3 regions of the Oricola thermophila genome follow, and region 1 is predicted to be linked to each of the others. Evidence: predicted binding sites of a transcription regulator. Region 1 holds the regulator's gene; each other region holds the start of a gene.

Region 1 (5,150 bases):
TCGAATCCGTGACCACTGTCACCGTGCAGATCGTGACGCTACTGATCGGCGATACCGAGTTCGACAATCCGAAGACGCTTGCCGCATTCGCATTGGGACTGCTGCTCTTCGTCATCACCTTGGGGCTCAATCTGATCGCCCTGAATGTGGTCCGCCGCTACCGGGAGAAGTACTGATGTCTGACGCGACGCCAATGCAGACGAAGGTTGCCGTTCCGCGCGCCGTTCGAGTCGACTGGAAGTCCCGGGAAATGGCCAATCGGAGAAAGGCACGCTACGCCGCCGATCGTCGGCTTCAGGCCTATGGCCTGATCGCGATTTTCTTTGCGCTCGGTTTCCTGGCAACGCTTGTCGGCACCCTGACCTATTCGGGGCACCAGGCATTCAGGCAGACGATGGTCTCGGTCGAAATCGATCTCGGCGAGGCCGGGATCGATCCCTATGACCTCATGGGAGCCAACTGGCGCGGTATTGCCCGCGATGCCTACAGGAAGCTTGTTCCGGACCTGCCTCGCAGCGAGGAACGTGCCTATTTCTCGATGTTCACCTCGAACGGCCAGTACCTTATCCGCGATGCGGTCAGGAAGGATCCCTCGCTCCTTTCCGGCCCCTCGACATTCCGGATTCCCTTCTCGGATCCGATCGACCAGCTGGCCAAGGGAGAGATCGACAGGAACCTTCCTCCCAACCAGCGGCGTGTAAGTGACGAGCAAATCGAATATTATGATCAGCTGGTGGCGCAGGGAATCGTCTCGCGGCCGTTCAACTGGGGCCTGTTCTTCAATGCGGACAGCCGGTTCCCGGAGCTGGCCGGTCTGGCGGGCGCCATTGTCGGAACCTTTTACGCGCTTCTCGTCTGCTTTCTCATCAGCTTTCCTCTTGGGATCGCTGCAGCGATCTATCTGGAGGAATTCGCGCCGAAGAACCGCTGGACCGACACGATCGAGATCAACATCAACAATCTCGCGGCCGTGCCGTCGATTGTTTTTGGCCTGCTCGGACTCGCGGTGTTTCTCGGCTGGTTCGGCCTGCCGCGTTCGGCGCCATTCGTGGGCGGGCTGGTGCTTTCGCTCATGACGCTTCCGACGATCATCATAGTTACACGGGCCGCGCTCAAGCAGGTTCCCGGGTCGATCGCGGAAGCTGCACTCGGGGTCGGCGCGTCCAAGCACGAGGCAATCCTGCATCATCAGCTTCCTCTTGCGATGCCGACCATTCTGACCGGCACCATCATCGGGCTTGCACAGGCATTGGGCGAAACGGCACCGCTTCTGCTGATCGGGATGAACGCGTTCATAACAAGTCCGCCCGGCGGATTGTTCGAACCGGCAACCGCATTGCCGACGCAGATCTACATATGGGCGGACAGTCCCGAGCGCGGTTTCATGTCGCGGACTTCGGCGGCAATCCTTGTCCTGCTTGGTTTCCTGGTGGTGATGAACGGAATGGCGGTATATCTGCGTCAGAAGTTCGAACGGCGGTGGTAGAATTATGGAGAAGAGTGCCATGAAGGTGGATGCCGATCAGCTGTTCGCGACGAACGGCCAGGGCGGGGCGGTCGCTGGCCAGCCCAGAACGAAGATGAAGGGCGAAGACGTCTGCGTGTCTTACGGCCAGAAACAGGCGTTGTTCGATATCAGTCTCGATATCTACGAGCACCAGGTGACTGCGCTCATCGGGCCGTCGGGTTGCGGCAAGTCGACTTTCCTGCGGTGCCTCAACCGCATGAACGACACAATCGACGGTTGCCGTGTCAGCGGCAACATCACCCTCGACTCCGAGAACATATACGATCCGTCGATCGATGTTGTGGAACTGCGTGCTCGCGTCGGCATGGTTTTTCAGAAGCCGAACCCGTTCCCGAAGTCGATCTATGAGAACGTGGCCTATGGTCCGCGCATCCACGGCTTGGCGAAGACCAAGGCGGATCTCGACAATGTCGTCGAATACAGCCTGCGCGGCGCCGGGCTTTGGGAAGAGGTGAAGGACCGTCTCGCCGAGCCGGGCACCGGCCTGTCCGGTGGTCAGCAGCAGCGCCTTTGCATAGCACGCGCAATTGCTGTGTCGCCGGAAGTGATCCTGATGGACGAACCGTGCTCGGCGCTCGATCCGATCGCCACCGCGAAGGTCGAGGAGCTTATCGACGAGTTGCGCGAGAACTACACGATAGTCATCGTCACACACTCGATGCAGCAGGCCGCGCGCGTTTCGCAGCGTACCGCCATGTTCCATCTGGGCTTGCTTGTCGAGGTGGACGACACCAAGACGATTTTCACCAACCCGTCGGAGAAGCGTACCCAGGACTACATAACCGGCCGCTTCGGCTAGGCCCGTCTGGGCGCGTACCCGCAGAGAAGAGCAGCCTTTTGAGGAAGGAAAATCCGATGGTTCCAACCAACCACACGGTGAAATCGTTCGACGACGACATGAAGTTTCTCGCCCACAAGATTGCCGAGATGGGCGGTCTTGCCGAACGGATGGTGGAGAATTCCATAAGTGCCCTGGTGAAGTCGGATATCCAGTTGGCGCAGAAGGTGATTGCCGACGATCTGATCCTCGACGAGGCAGAGGCGCTGCTCGACGAAAAGGTGGTGCTGATTATCGCGCAGCGTCAGCCCATGGCTGCCGACCTGCGCGAGGTGTTTTCCACGATCCGCATCGCGACGGATCTCGAGCGCATCGGAGATCTCGCCAAGAACATCGCAAAGCGGGTTGTCGCGATTTCCGAACGCAGCAATTCGGTCAATCTCGTTCGCGGGATCGAACACCTGGGGGATCTGGCGCTCGCACAGCTGAAGGAAGTGCTCGACGCCTTCGGATCGCGCTCGGTCACGCGCATCAACATGGTGCGCGACCGTGATGACGAGATCGACGCCATGTATACCTCGCTGTTTCGCGAACTCCTCACCTACATGATGGAGGATCCGCGCAACATCACGACCTGTACCCACCTTCTGTTCTGCGCGAAGAATGTCGAACGCATTGGCGATCATGCCACGAACATCGCCGAGTCCGTCTACTACATAGTCACGGGCGAGCGGCTTTCGACCTTTCGCCCGAAGGAAGACAAGACCCATCGCATCGTGGTCGATGAACCGAATGCTTGATGTAAGGGAGCATGCTCATGGGCAATCAGCCAAGGGTGATGATTGTCGAGGATGAGGAAGCGCTCAGTGTCCTCTTGAAATACAATCTTGAGTCCGAGGGATACCGGGTTGATGCCGAGTTGCGCGGCGACGAGGCCGAGATCGCGCTGCGTGAATCGGTTCCGGATCTGCTGATCCTCGACTGGATGCTGCCCGGCCTTTCCGGCATCGAGCTGTGCCGTCGCCTGCGGGCCCGGCCCGAGACGCAGCGTCTGCCGATCATCATGCTGACTGCGCGGGGCGAGGAGAGCGAACGCATCCGCGGCCTTTCCACCGGCGCGGACGACTATGTGGTCAAGCCGTTCTCCACGCCTGAACTGATGGCCCGCGTAAAGGCGATGCTCCGGCGTGCCCGGCCCGAGATCGTTGCCAGCGTGCTCAAGGTCGGCGAACTCGAACTCGATCGCGAAACCCACCGCGTCTATCGCAGCGGCCGCGAAATCAAGCTCGGACCGACAGAGTTTCGGCTCCTCGAATTCTTCCTGCAGGCGCCGGGCCGTGTCTTCTCGCGCGCGCAGCTTCTCGATGGCGTGTGGGGCGAGGATATCTATGTCGACGATCGCACTGTCGACGTCCACATCGGGCGGCTGCGCAAATCGATCAACTTCGGAAAGATGCGCGACCCGATCCGCACCGTTCGCGGTGCGGGCTACTCGCTCGAGGCGGTCTGAAGAAAATGCCTGGATGAAAACGTAACGGGCGGCTGATGCCGCCCGGGTCTATTGTCGGTTGCCTTTCGTCTAGCGAGTACGCTTGCGCTCCGACGATGGCTGGAAGGCAAGCCGCGCGTGATACTTGCAGTACGGGGAGTCCTCCTCGGACTGGTGTCCGCAGAAATGAAAGTCCTCCGAAAGCGGATCTCCCTGCGGCCACTTGCAGGTGTTTTCGTTCAGTTCGACCAGCTTGAGTTGCTTAGAAATCGGAACGACGACATCCTCGATCGGGCGCTGGTCGGTCTCTGCGAGGGCAACGGCCTCCGTTTTCATGACCGTGGCGCCGACCGTGCGGGTCACGGTTGTCACCGTGCTTCCGCCGCCACCGCCACCACCGCGGCTATAGCTGCCGCGCGACGATGAAGGGCGTGTTGCGGCGCTGCGCTTGGCCTTGGGGGCACCGGTGGAGACGGATTTTGCCCGTCCCGAAAGCTTCAGCCGGTGGACCTTGCCGATGACGGCATTCCGGCTGACGCCGCCGAGCTGTGCCGCGATCTGGCTCGCGCTCAGCCCTTCCGTCCAAAGCTTTTTCAACAGTTCCACGCGTTCGTCTGTCCAGCTCACTCAGCTCTCCATCCAGGTTTTGGCGCAGAATCCCTCTCCGTGGCTCGGTTTTCGAAAGAAAAAAACCGGCACCTGAACGCGATACTTGGGAGTTTACTCTGCGCGGTTGTCCCGCCACGTCCGCAACGTACTATGGCGGTTGACTCGCTGACAAGAGTCCCACTTCGGTACACGAATCAGTTTTTGCGGTTTTCAACAACTTGCGCCTCGGCCTCTTGGAGGCGTCTCGAACCACCCGTTGAAGCGCTTTTGATTGACGGATGAGCGGCCAACTCCTAAAAACGGGAAGCCGCCGAACGGGCGGCTTTTTTCATTTGAATCCCTTGGCAGGACGCCGCGATGAACGAACCATCACCGCTTTTCGAGACCTATGCTCGGGCTGACATCGCATTCGACCGCGGAGAGGGGTCGTGGCTGGTCGATACGCGTGGTGAGCGATATCTCGACTTTGGCGGCGGTATAGCCGTTTCGGCACTTGGCCACGCCCACCCGCATCTTGTGGAGACGCTGCGCGAGCAGGCCGGAAAGTTGTGGCATACTTCCAATCTCTATGAGGTGCCCGAACAGCGTCGCCTTGCGCAAAGGCTTGTCGATGCGACCTTTGCCGACAAGGTATTCTTCACCAACTCTGGTGCCGAAGCTTTGGAATGCGCGATCAAGACGGCGCGCAGGTACCATTATGCTGGCGGCCATCCCGAGCGGTTCCGCATCGTTACCTTCGAGGGTGC
Region 2 (5,150 bases), 1.8 Mb from region 1:
TTGTGATTATCCGCGGACGCGATGGCGAGATTCGCGTCTTCCAGAACATCTGCCGCCATCGCGGCATGATCCTTGTCAGGGAACCGGGCCGCATTCGCGGCGCCATACGCTGTCCCTATCATTCCTGGTGCTACGATCTCGACGGCACGCTGAAGGCAACACCGCACGTCGGCGGGCCCGGCCGCAACATCCACGATGCGATCCGCCGCGACGAACTTGGCCTGTTCGAGGTCCGCTCGCATGTCTGGCGCGACGTCGTGTTCGTCAACATCTCCGGCGAGGCCCCGCCCTTCGAGGAAGCGCATGCCAAGGCCATCGGTCGCTGGCAGGAGTTCGAGACGCCGCTTTTCCATTCCGGTGCCGACTCGTGCTTCACGCTGGAAGCGGCAACGAACTGGAAGCTCGCGGTCGAGAACTATTGCGAGAGCTATCACCTTCCCTGGGTTCATCCGGGCCTGAACAGCTATTCGCGCCTCGAGGACCACTACCATATCGAGGAGCCGGGCTTCTTTTCCGGGCAGGGAACGAGGGTCTATCGCAGGCTTCAGGGAGATTGCGGCGAAACCTTTCCGGACGCTCCGGGTCTGGACGACAGATGGGAAACGGCAGCGGAATACATCGCGCTCTATCCGAACGTCCTGCTCGGCGTTCATCGTGACCACTCATTCGCGATCGTGCTGCAGCCGGACGGCCCGGACACCACCGTCGAGCATGTCGGGATATACTACCATGCGCAGAGCGCGATGACGCCGGATTACGCGGCCCTGCGCGAGCGGAACACGAAGCTCTGGAAGACGGTATTCGAGGAGGACATCTTCGTTGTCGAGGGCATGCAACGAGGCAGGCATGCGGTGCATTTCGACGGCGGTCGATTCTCGCCTGCGATGGACGGCCCGACGCACCTGTTTCACCAATGGGTCGCCACCCGGCTCGCACACCGATGAACGCGAAACATTCGCCGAATGCAGCGGAACAGGCGGTGAGCGCGGCACATGCCGCGAATGATCGCGCCGAACTGGCCCGTCTTTACGGGGAGGCTGCAGACCGGTTTGCCGCGGAGGGTGACGTCGACAGGGCCTGCTTCTTCTACACCCACGCATTCGTACATGCGCTCGAAGATGGCGCTCCCAGCGCCATTCACTATGAGCGCATACTCAGGAAATACGGTCGACAGTAGCGGTCAGGCCGATCGCCGCCGCTTGCCGGATGCGATCGGGAAAAGCGAGTGCACCTCGAACGGTGCGCCCGGCTCACGCTCCACGAACACCGCCAGGTGGTCGACCGCCAGCGGCCCTTCCAGCACAGCATTGAAGTGGCGTTCAAGCGCCGACCGGATTCGCGGCCGGTCCGCCGGGTCCACATGGCCGGTCAGGGTCATGTGAAAGCGGAAATCATCGAATACGTAGGGATACCCCCAGTTCTGCAGGTTTCGAAGCTGAGACCGCGTTAGCATCTCCGGATTGCGCCGTTGAAACTCCGCTTCAGTAAGCGGCGCGCGCATCTTGTCGAAGAACGCGACAACACGGGCGGCAAAATCGTTCAGCGCGGTGTTGGGTTGCTCCGGAACCACCGCGAAGAATCCCCCCAGCCTGGATATCGTCGCACGTGGCACGATTACCGGGTCGCTTTCCCGGCTGAAGCGTTCGGCCATCGAGAGAAGCTCGTCCTCGCTCACGCCATCCGCGAGCCTGAACGGCGCCTTCAGCGTGGCGTGAAAGCCGTAGCGCCGAGGCACGGCGGTGAAATAGGCAATCTCGCCGAGCGCCAGCCCCGTCCCTTCGACATGTGGCAGGCTGAGACCGGAAAAGGCGTCGCGGCCAAGCCAGGTCGAGGCGGCCCGGGCAAGTTCATGATCGCGCGGCGGCGTGAAATAGATGGCGTAGCGCATGATGACGAATCACGGTTCTCGACAGGTTTGCCCCTGCTACGCCCTGCTTGTGACAACCATGCGAAAAAGGAAAGCGGATTCTATCGGCACGACCATGCCGCCATACCGGAAGTTGCCGGAAATCCGTTGCTCAGGCGGCGTACGCTGCGTACTCCGTGACTGCCGGCCGGTCGCCTTCGACAAGTCGGTCTTCGATATCCTCGATGATTGCCGGGAGCTCCGCGACGGATCCGATCACGTAGTCCGCTCCGGCATCCGTCAGCCGCTTGGCTGCCGCATTCACCAGTTCCAGCCTTTCCCCCGCCGGCAGCACCCTGAACGCATTTTCATCGAGTCCGAGTTCGTTCCCCGTCTCGCTGATGCCGACGGTCCAGCAGCCGGCAGCCTTCCCTTCCATCAATCCGGGCACGGTATCGTCGACCTTGACAACCGTTGATGCAGGATAGACGCCGAGCGTTACCATGGCATGATACATGGCCAAGGGCGACGGTCGCGCTTCGGGAACGTCGTCGGCGCAGACCAGTACATCGGTTTCAAGGCCCTGGGCGCGTGCGGCGGCAATAGCGTGCTCCATGATGTCGCGCGAATAGCCGGTCGTGGAACCGATCAGCACACCCCGCGCACGCAAAAAGCCGAACGTCATGAGAACTCCGTCGATCAGCTTCCCGCGCTCGCTGGCCATGCGGCGATTGACCTCTCGGTAGGTCGCATGGATGCGTTCCGCATCGCTCTCGCCGAAAATCGTTCCGGCGTGAGCGTCTTCCCAGGCGCGCGCAACGCTCTCCCTCGTTGCGAGACTGCGTATGTGATCGGGCCTGGCCAGCCCCATGTGGGCGCGCACGTCCCTGGCAGTCACGGGAACGCCCTCCTCGGCAAAGACCTGTTGCATCGAGAGAACCGGCGCAAGCGCACCGAAATCCACCAGCGTTCCAGCCCAACCGAATATGACCGCCCTCACCTGCATGCCCGACCGACCGTACCCTTCTCCCGAACAGCCTATTGTACCGCGACAGATGACAGTCATACGACAGTTGAAATCCCGACGCGGAAAACCGATAAATGCCCGCCTCCAAAACGTCGGTTGTCCCGGACAGGGTCGGCCACCTACCCGCAGCCTCGGAGCAGACATGACGCGAATCGCATCCATCGGTGAATGCATGATCGAACTTTCCGGACGCGATGGCGCGACCTGGAAACAGGGATTTGCGGGCGACACCCTCAATACCCTTTGGTATCTGCGCGCCCTGTTGCCGGAAGACATTGCGACCGACTATGTGACCGCGTTCGGAGACGACCCGTTCTCGCAGGAACAGATCGCGTTTCTGAGCGGCAACGGAATCGGCATCTCGCACAGCCCCGTCATCCCCGGCAAGGCGCCGGGCCTGTATGCGGTTTCGCTCGACGACAAGGGCGAACGTTCCTTCACCTATTGGCGCAGCGATGCCGCCGCGCGCCGCCTCGCCGACGACCGGGATGCGCTGGCGGCCAGCCTGTCCGATGCCGGCCTCGTATACTTCTCCGGCATTACCCTCGCCATTCTCGACGAAGATGCGCGATCCGCCATGCTGGCGATCGTGGAAAAGGCCCGCGAAGCGGACACGGCAATCGCATTCGACCCGAATTACCGGCCCCGCCTCTGGCCCAATCGCGACGCCGCCCGGGCGGCTGTGAACGCCGGCTACCGCGCTGCGACGATCGTCCTGCCCACGTTCGACGACGAGCAGGCGCTGTTCGACGACGAGAGCCCCGCCGATACCGTGGAACGGATCCGCCAGCATGGCCCGGGAGAAATCGTGGTGAAGTCCGGCGGCAAGGATGCCCTCGTGGCCGTCGGCATGGCGGCCCATCCGGTCGCACCGCCCCAGCCGGTTGAACCGCTGGACACCACCGGCGCCGGCGACAGCTTCAACGGTGCCTACCTGGCTGCCCGTCTTTCCGGGCGCACGCCGCAGGAGGCCGCCCTTTTCGCCCATTCCGTTGCCGGTCGCGTTATCCGCCACCACGGCGCGCTGGTCCCGATGGAAGGATTCTCCGATCTGCGTTTTCCGGGCGACATCCTGTCCGGTCAGGCCTTCGAAAAGATGTAGATCGTGCGCTGCGCCTGTACCTCGCCCGGATTGAGGGTCGCACTCGGATAGTCGGGACGGTTGGGAGCGTCCGGCCAGGCCTGCGCTTCAAGGCACAGTCCGGCGTGATGACCGTAGCGTCGTCCGCCCAGTCCGGGCACCGTCATGGCCATGCCCGGCGCAGTGAACAATTGCAGGCCGGGCTCGGTGGTAAGCACCTTCATCAACACCGAAGTGCGCGGCGACCACAGCTGCGCGACCTCGCGTACCCGCCCGTTGCCGCCGAGGCAGAAATTGTGGTCGTAGGCCGCCGCCGGATCGGATGCGGTGATCGGTTTCATCTCCCTGAAATCGAATTTTGTCCCGGCAACGGGCTGCGGCGGACCGACCGGGATCAACGTGTTGTCCACCGGCAAATAGCTGTCCGCCGCAATCATGAGCTCGTGCCCGGTGACCGGACCGGCTCCGCCGTTCTCCAGGTTGAAATAGCTGTGATGCGCCATGGAACAAACGGTCGGGGCATCGGCTTCCGCGGTAAGGATGACACGCAGCTCCCCCCGGTCCGCCACCTCGTACCGGCAGCGCGCGATGAGGTGGCCGGGGAACCCCATGTCGCCGTCCGCGCTTTCGATCCGCATGACGACGTGGCTCTCCCCGGCATCCTCGATGGTCCACAGCCGCTCCGAAAAGCCTTTCCGGCCGCCATGAAGGCAATGCCCGTGATCGTTCTTGTCGACGTGGTAGCCGACCCCGTTCAGGACGAAATGCCCGCCCGCGATGCGATTGGCGAAACGTCCCACGGTCGCGCCGAAATAGGGCGAATGGAACTCGTAATCCCTCAGTCTCTCGAACCCGAGAACCAGCGGCGCGTCATGCCCCTCCAGCCTCAGGTCCTGTATCGCGGCGCCGCGCGTTATGATTTTCGCGGTCAGCCCGCCCCCCGATATCGTCACCCGCTCGACCGTTTCGCCGGATGCCAGTTCTCCCCATTCTTCCATGCGTGGCTCCTGTCCTGCGTCCTTGCCGAGTGTCTCGCGGCATTCCCTGCCGTGCATCCCCGCTTTTCACACGCAACGGTTGCGCAGACGGGAAAGACAACGGCCTTTCCCTTGGCGTACAAACACGCTAGAGAGCGCGCAAGACACTGAATGTTTGATTTGATGCATCATCGGTCCGCCTGGTGATGCACGAGCATA
Region 3 (5,150 bases), 1.7 Mb from region 1:
CGACATCCGGTCGCTTCGCCTTCACGGTCTCGACATTGCTCGTCGGGATGCTTGGATCCTCGGCGCCGTAGTGAAGCTGCGTCGGAATACGCGGCTTCTCGTCCGCCATGCCGGCGATCCGCCCGCCATAGAAACCGACCGCCGCAGAAAATCCCTCCAGCCGCGTTGCCGCCGCGAAGGCGACGGACCCGCCGAGGCAGAAGCCGACGATGCCGACCTTTCCGGCATCCGCCAGCGCCGCGCGCGCCGCGTCCGTGTCGCGCAGGAAGGCGTCGAAATCGGGATCGGCGATGAAGCCCCGCGCCCGCTCGACTTCCTCCGGCGAGTAGCCGGATTCGAAATCCCGCTCCGTGCGGTCGAACAGCGCCGGCGCGATCGCGGCGTAGCCATCCGCGGCCAGCCGGTCGCAGATCGACCGAATATGCGAATTCACGCCGAATATTTCCTGGATGACGACGACGCCCCCGCGCGGGCTTCCCGCCGGGTCGGCACGGTATGCGCCGAGCGTGTGGCCGTCGGATGCTGTCAGGGTGATTTTCGGCATGGTTCGGGCTCCTCGCTTGGAATGACGCCCTGATAATGCATCGGCACCGCGCGGTGCAACGGCCTCAGCGCCGAATCACCCCGTAGCGCGCATAGTCGCGACACAGGCTCTCGAAGCGAAGCGTCGCCCCGGCGTCCTGCGCGGCTTCTGCCATGCCCCGCTCCAGCTCCTTGCGCGGCTCGACGTGGAACTTCGCCAGCCATCCCTGCAGCCCCGCACGGAACCAGCCCGGCAGCCGCTCCTGCTGGCCGAAATCGACGACATGCAGCGCGCCGTCATCGGCCAGGTGCCGCGCCGCCTCGGCAATCGCCGCCCGCCATGGCGGGATCATCGAAACGGCATAGGAAAGAAATATCCTGTCGAACGAGGCAACGCCGAACAGCGCCTGCGGGTCGAAACCGGTGGCGTCGGCCTGCGCCAGCACGATGCGGTCCGAAAGCCCGGCCCTGTCAATATTACGGCTCGCCTGCTTCAGCATTTCCGATGAAATGTCAAAGCCGTAGAGGCTCGACTTCGGATAGCGTCTCGCCGCGACGATCAGGTTGCGCCCGGTGCCGCAGGCCGCCTCCAGTATCGTCGTCCCCTCGCCCGCCGCGAGGTCCGCGATCAGCCGGTCGCGCCCGAGCAGGTAGTATTTCCGGGTCAGGTCGTAGACATGGCGCTGGTTGCGGTAGATCGCGTCCATCAGCCTGCCGTGGGCCTCGCTGTCCTGCTCCGTCACCCGCGCCATGCGCTACCCGTCCAGCGTGTAGAGGTGGAAGCCGCCGTAGATGGCCGAACGGTCGGCCCGCGTCCACGCCCTCGACCGTTCCGCGTGGTAGGTCCAGCGATCCAGGATCGCCCGGTCGACGTGGCCCGGCAGGATGGTCCCGATGCCCGCGGTGCGGAAGATGACGCGCGCGCCCGGCGCGGCCGTCCGCGTGATCTGCGACCACAGCTCGTTCAGTTGCCGGTCCGTCATCCAGTCCTGCGCATCCAGCAGAACGTAGCCGTGACGCGATCCCGCCGGCAATTCGCCGAGCAGGTCGGTCAGCGAGCGGTTGTGCACCGTCGCGCGCACCGCGTTTTCCTTCAGCGCGTCGAAATTCTCCTCGCGCAGATAGGGCGGCACCGGCCCGTTCTCGCCGTAGCCGCGGGCGACCGCCTGCCAGGCGAACCAGTTCTCCGACAGCGGGAAGTCGCAGAACAGCGCCCGCGTGCGCTCGCGCAGCACCGCCAGCATGTCGCCGTCCGCCGCGCCGGCCAGCGCGTCATATTGCTGCGGCGGGATGCCGAGCCCGATCAGCGACGCCTTGTTGCCGGCGATCCACCTGACCAGCCGCTTTTCGAACACCGGCGCGAGATTGGCTTCGAACCACGTCGCCTGCTCCTCGGGCGTCCGGCAGGCAAGAAAGCTCTTCAGGTCGACACCGAACAGCCCGGCCAGCAGATGCGCCGAACCGATGAAGCGGCCGAGCATTCCGTGCCGGTAGAAGCCGTCCTCGAACATCTCTATGCGCCGCCCGCCGATGCCGCGCCGCCCGTTCCAGTAGGAAAGCGTCGCCGCGTCGCAATGCGGCGCCACCAGCCGGTCGAACAGGTCGGCATTGCCGCGCACGTTGGCCCGCCCGAACATGGCGAAGAAGCTCTCGTGGTCCGGCAGATGACGCGCCGCGGCCAGCTTCATGCGGTTCAGCGCCACGTGGGCCGGGGACAGGTCGACCGCGGTGACGGAGTCCGGCCCAGCCGTCAGGTAGCTCATCATGTTGCAGCCGCCGGAAGCGATGCAGACGAGCCTGTGGTGCGGCTCGATTTCCAGCGCCGCCATGTCCACTTCCGGGTCCTCCCATATCTGGGGATAGACCAGCCCGTTGAATGCCTTCGAGAATATCCGCTCCAGCAGGCCGGTCTTCGACAGGGCGGAATTCCGGTGAACCGCAGCGCCAAGCTGTTCCCTGACCGTGATGGCATCGCTCATGTCTGTGCCGCTTTCCGTTCGGGCGGTCAGGCCGCCGTCTTCTGTCGTTGCCGTTTTGCCTTGCGCCCGTTCGCCTGCGGCATCACCGCCGGCAGCCTGCCGCGGTTGCGCTCGCGCATGATCGCCGACCAGTCGATCAGCCGCAGCGTGCCGTCGTGCTCCTCGACGATGGCCGTGCAGCTTTCCACCCAGTCGCCGGTGTTGACGTAGGTGATGCCGTTCATCTCGGTGAGCGCAGCATGATGGATGTGGCCGCAGACCACGCCGTCGACGCCGGCCTTGGCCGCCTCGGAGACGAGGATGGTTTCATAGGCGCCGATGAAATTGACCGCCTGCTTGACGCGCAGCTTCGCCCATCTGGACAGCGACCAGTACTGCCCGCCCCACAGCCGGCGCAGCCGGTTGAACCAGAAGTTCACCGCCAGCGCGATCGTGTAGGCCACGTCGCCGACATGGGCGAGCCACTTGGCGTTGACCACCACCATGTCGAACTGGTCGCCGTGGATGACCAGCAGCTTCCTGCCGTCGGCTGTCTCGTGGATGTCGCGGTTCTTCACCTCGATGCCGCCGAAATGCGTGCCGGGAAACTGCCGCATCACCTCGTCGTGGTTGCCGGGCACGTAGACGATCTCGGCCCCCTTGCGGCCCTTGCGCAGCAGCTTCTGCACCACGTCGTTGTGCACCTGCGGCCAGTACCAGCCGCGCTTCAGCCGCCAGCCGTCGAAGATGTCGCCGACGAGATAGATCTTCTCGGCGTCGTGCTCGCGCAGGAAATCCAGCAGCATGTCGGCGCGGCATCCCCGCGTTCCGAGGTGGATGTCGGAGAGAAAGAGCGTTCGGAACTTCTTTTCCTCGCCCGGCCTGTCGTCGCGCATCTGCATGACAGCCCAAAACCAGAGTCGCGTGACAGCCGTGTGACGGCATGCCGCCGGCGGCGTTTCGCAGCACAATTCGGAAGGGCCGGACGCGAATTGGCCACAATCGAAGCGCGACTGTGTTTCCGGGATACACACCGCGTGATCGCAACCTTCCGGGCAACGGCAGGGCCACGCGCCTCCTGCGCCGACAGGGCGGACGGCAGGCCTGTTTTCGCGGAACGGCCCTTCCGCCGCTTGGGACAATAAGATGCCAACTCGCACCCGCCGCACCACCGCAAGTTTCCGCCATTCCTTTTTCCTTGCGGCACTCGGCTCCCCGCAACCGGCGGGCGAATACGACATTGACGAGGATGAGCAGGCCGTCGAGGGAAGGTCCTGGGTCGCGTGGCACCGCGTCGCCACTTTCATCCACCTGCCCGCCAGGCGCGAGGGAGCCCGCAGTCGCCAGATGGTGAAGATAGACCACGCCGAACTCGAGGCCGCCCTCGTACTGGACGAGAAACGCGGCAGCGAACCGGAAAACCGCACTCAATGACAACCACGCATCCTGAAAGGATCGATCATGGCCAAGGGTCAGAAACGCAGCAACAAGGAAATCCGGAAACCGAAACAGGACAAGCCGGCCAAGCAGGCGGCTTCCTCGGACACCATGGCACCGTTGAGGACTTCCGGTGCCGGCGGCTTCACCGGCAAGAAGAAGTGATGCGGCCCCCGCCCTTTGGCGGGACGGCCCGGAACGGGAAAAACGGATGAGAATCGTTATCGAATACTGCCGCGACCGTCACCCCGACGCCGCGCTTGCCGTTGTCGACCGCGTTCATTGCGAGGCCGTCAGCCTCGCGGCGGCAAAGAGCATCGCCATCGCGATGGCGGCATCGCGCATGATACCGCCGGAGCCGGATCTGGTCCGCGTTCTCGACGAGCGGGGCATTGAGTTTTTCCGCCAGGGCATCGGTCCGGCAAACACTTCGGAACCGGCCCGGACGCCGGTCTCGACCGACCAGGAGACGGAACGATGACGCTGACCTTTCTCAACGAAAGCCGCTTTTATGATCCCGGACGCCGGCAGATCCGTTTTGTCGGGCATGACGGCATGTCGACAGTGCCGTTTCGCATCGACATCGATGCCATAGTGAAAAAGGCCCCCGATATGCCGGGAGACGAATCCCTTTTCCTGAATTCCTTCGACGGCAAGCGCGAATCCATCCGCAGCGTCGCGCGGGAGGCCTATTCCAACAGGCGGCAGACCGTCTATGTGCTGACCGCGGAAGATTTCCGCTAGAATGCGTCCATGCAGATCCGTTTCGGATACGAACTGACGGTCCAGTGCGAGCAGCCGACGCCCATGGTGTGCCTGATGGAAATCAGGCCCGAGCGCCGTGGCGACCTGGTTGCGCCTGAACGGCTGGTCTCCACGCCCGCCGTGCCGACGCACACCTATCTCGACATGTTCGGCAATGTCTGCCGACGCTTCACCGCGCCGGCGGGCGATTTCTCGCTTTGGGCCGATGCCACGATCTCCGATCCCGGCACCCTTGATCCCGCCTTTCCGGATGCAGCCGAGATCCCGGTCCCCGAGCTTCCTGACGAATGCATCGGTTATCTCATGGGTAGCCGCTATTGCGAAACCGACCGGCTGAGCCAGATCGCCTGGGACCTGTTCGGAAATGTCGAGCCCGGCTGGGGCCGCGTCCAGGCGATCTGCGATTTCGTCCACGACCATCTCGACTTCGACTACATGAAGGCGCGCGCCACCCGCACGGCGCTGGAA

What was found. The regulator PhoB, encoded in region 1, activates phosphate uptake and scavenging genes when phosphate is short. The targets are predictions, from matches to a motif close to TGTCATNNANCTGTCAT.
Region 2: the regulator PhoB is predicted to act here: its motif matches at 2,902-2,918, upstream of phnX (phosphonoacetaldehyde hydrolase).
Region 3: the regulator PhoB is predicted to act here: its motif matches at 3,405-3,421, upstream of HTY61_RS02275 (UDP-2,3-diacylglucosamine diphosphatase).

What each region holds. Positions count from the first base shown of each region.
Region 1 covers NZ_CP054836.1:2,771,376-2,776,525, reverse strand. The annotation lists gene pstC (phosphate ABC transporter permease subunit PstC) at 1-176, shown strand, start outside; gene pstA (phosphate ABC transporter permease PstA) at 176-1,486, shown strand; gene pstB (phosphate ABC transporter ATP-binding protein PstB) at 1,581-2,327, shown strand; gene phoU (phosphate signaling complex protein PhoU) at 2,384-3,106, shown strand; gene phoB (phosphate regulon transcriptional regulator PhoB) at 3,124-3,816, shown strand; gene HTY61_RS13320 (GcrA family cell cycle regulator) at 3,886-4,422, opposite strand; gene HTY61_RS13315 (aspartate aminotransferase family protein) at 4,762-5,150, shown strand, end outside.
Region 2 covers NZ_CP054836.1:558,047-563,196, reverse strand. The annotation lists gene HTY61_RS02580 (aromatic ring-hydroxylating oxygenase subunit alpha) at 1-944, shown strand, start outside; gene HTY61_RS02575 (hypothetical protein) at 980-1,177, shown strand; gene HTY61_RS02570 (DUF1045 domain-containing protein) at 1,181-1,888, opposite strand; gene phnX (phosphonoacetaldehyde hydrolase) at 2,019-2,852, opposite strand; gene HTY61_RS02560 (sugar kinase) at 3,016-3,975, shown strand; gene HTY61_RS02555 (aldose epimerase family protein) at 3,954-4,952, opposite strand.
Region 3 covers NZ_CP054836.1:496,023-501,172, reverse strand. The annotation lists gene HTY61_RS02290 (dienelactone hydrolase family protein) at 1-544, opposite strand, end outside; gene HTY61_RS02285 (class I SAM-dependent methyltransferase) at 609-1,274, opposite strand; gene HTY61_RS02280 (BtaA family protein) at 1,278-2,501, opposite strand; gene HTY61_RS02275 (UDP-2,3-diacylglucosamine diphosphatase) at 2,528-3,376, opposite strand; gene HTY61_RS02270 (hypothetical protein) at 3,627-3,914, shown strand; gene HTY61_RS02265 (hypothetical protein) at 3,942-4,082, shown strand; gene HTY61_RS02260 (hypothetical protein) at 4,129-4,398, shown strand; gene HTY61_RS02255 (DUF1488 family protein) at 4,395-4,661, shown strand; gene HTY61_RS02250 (transglutaminase-like domain-containing protein) at 4,671-5,150, shown strand, end outside.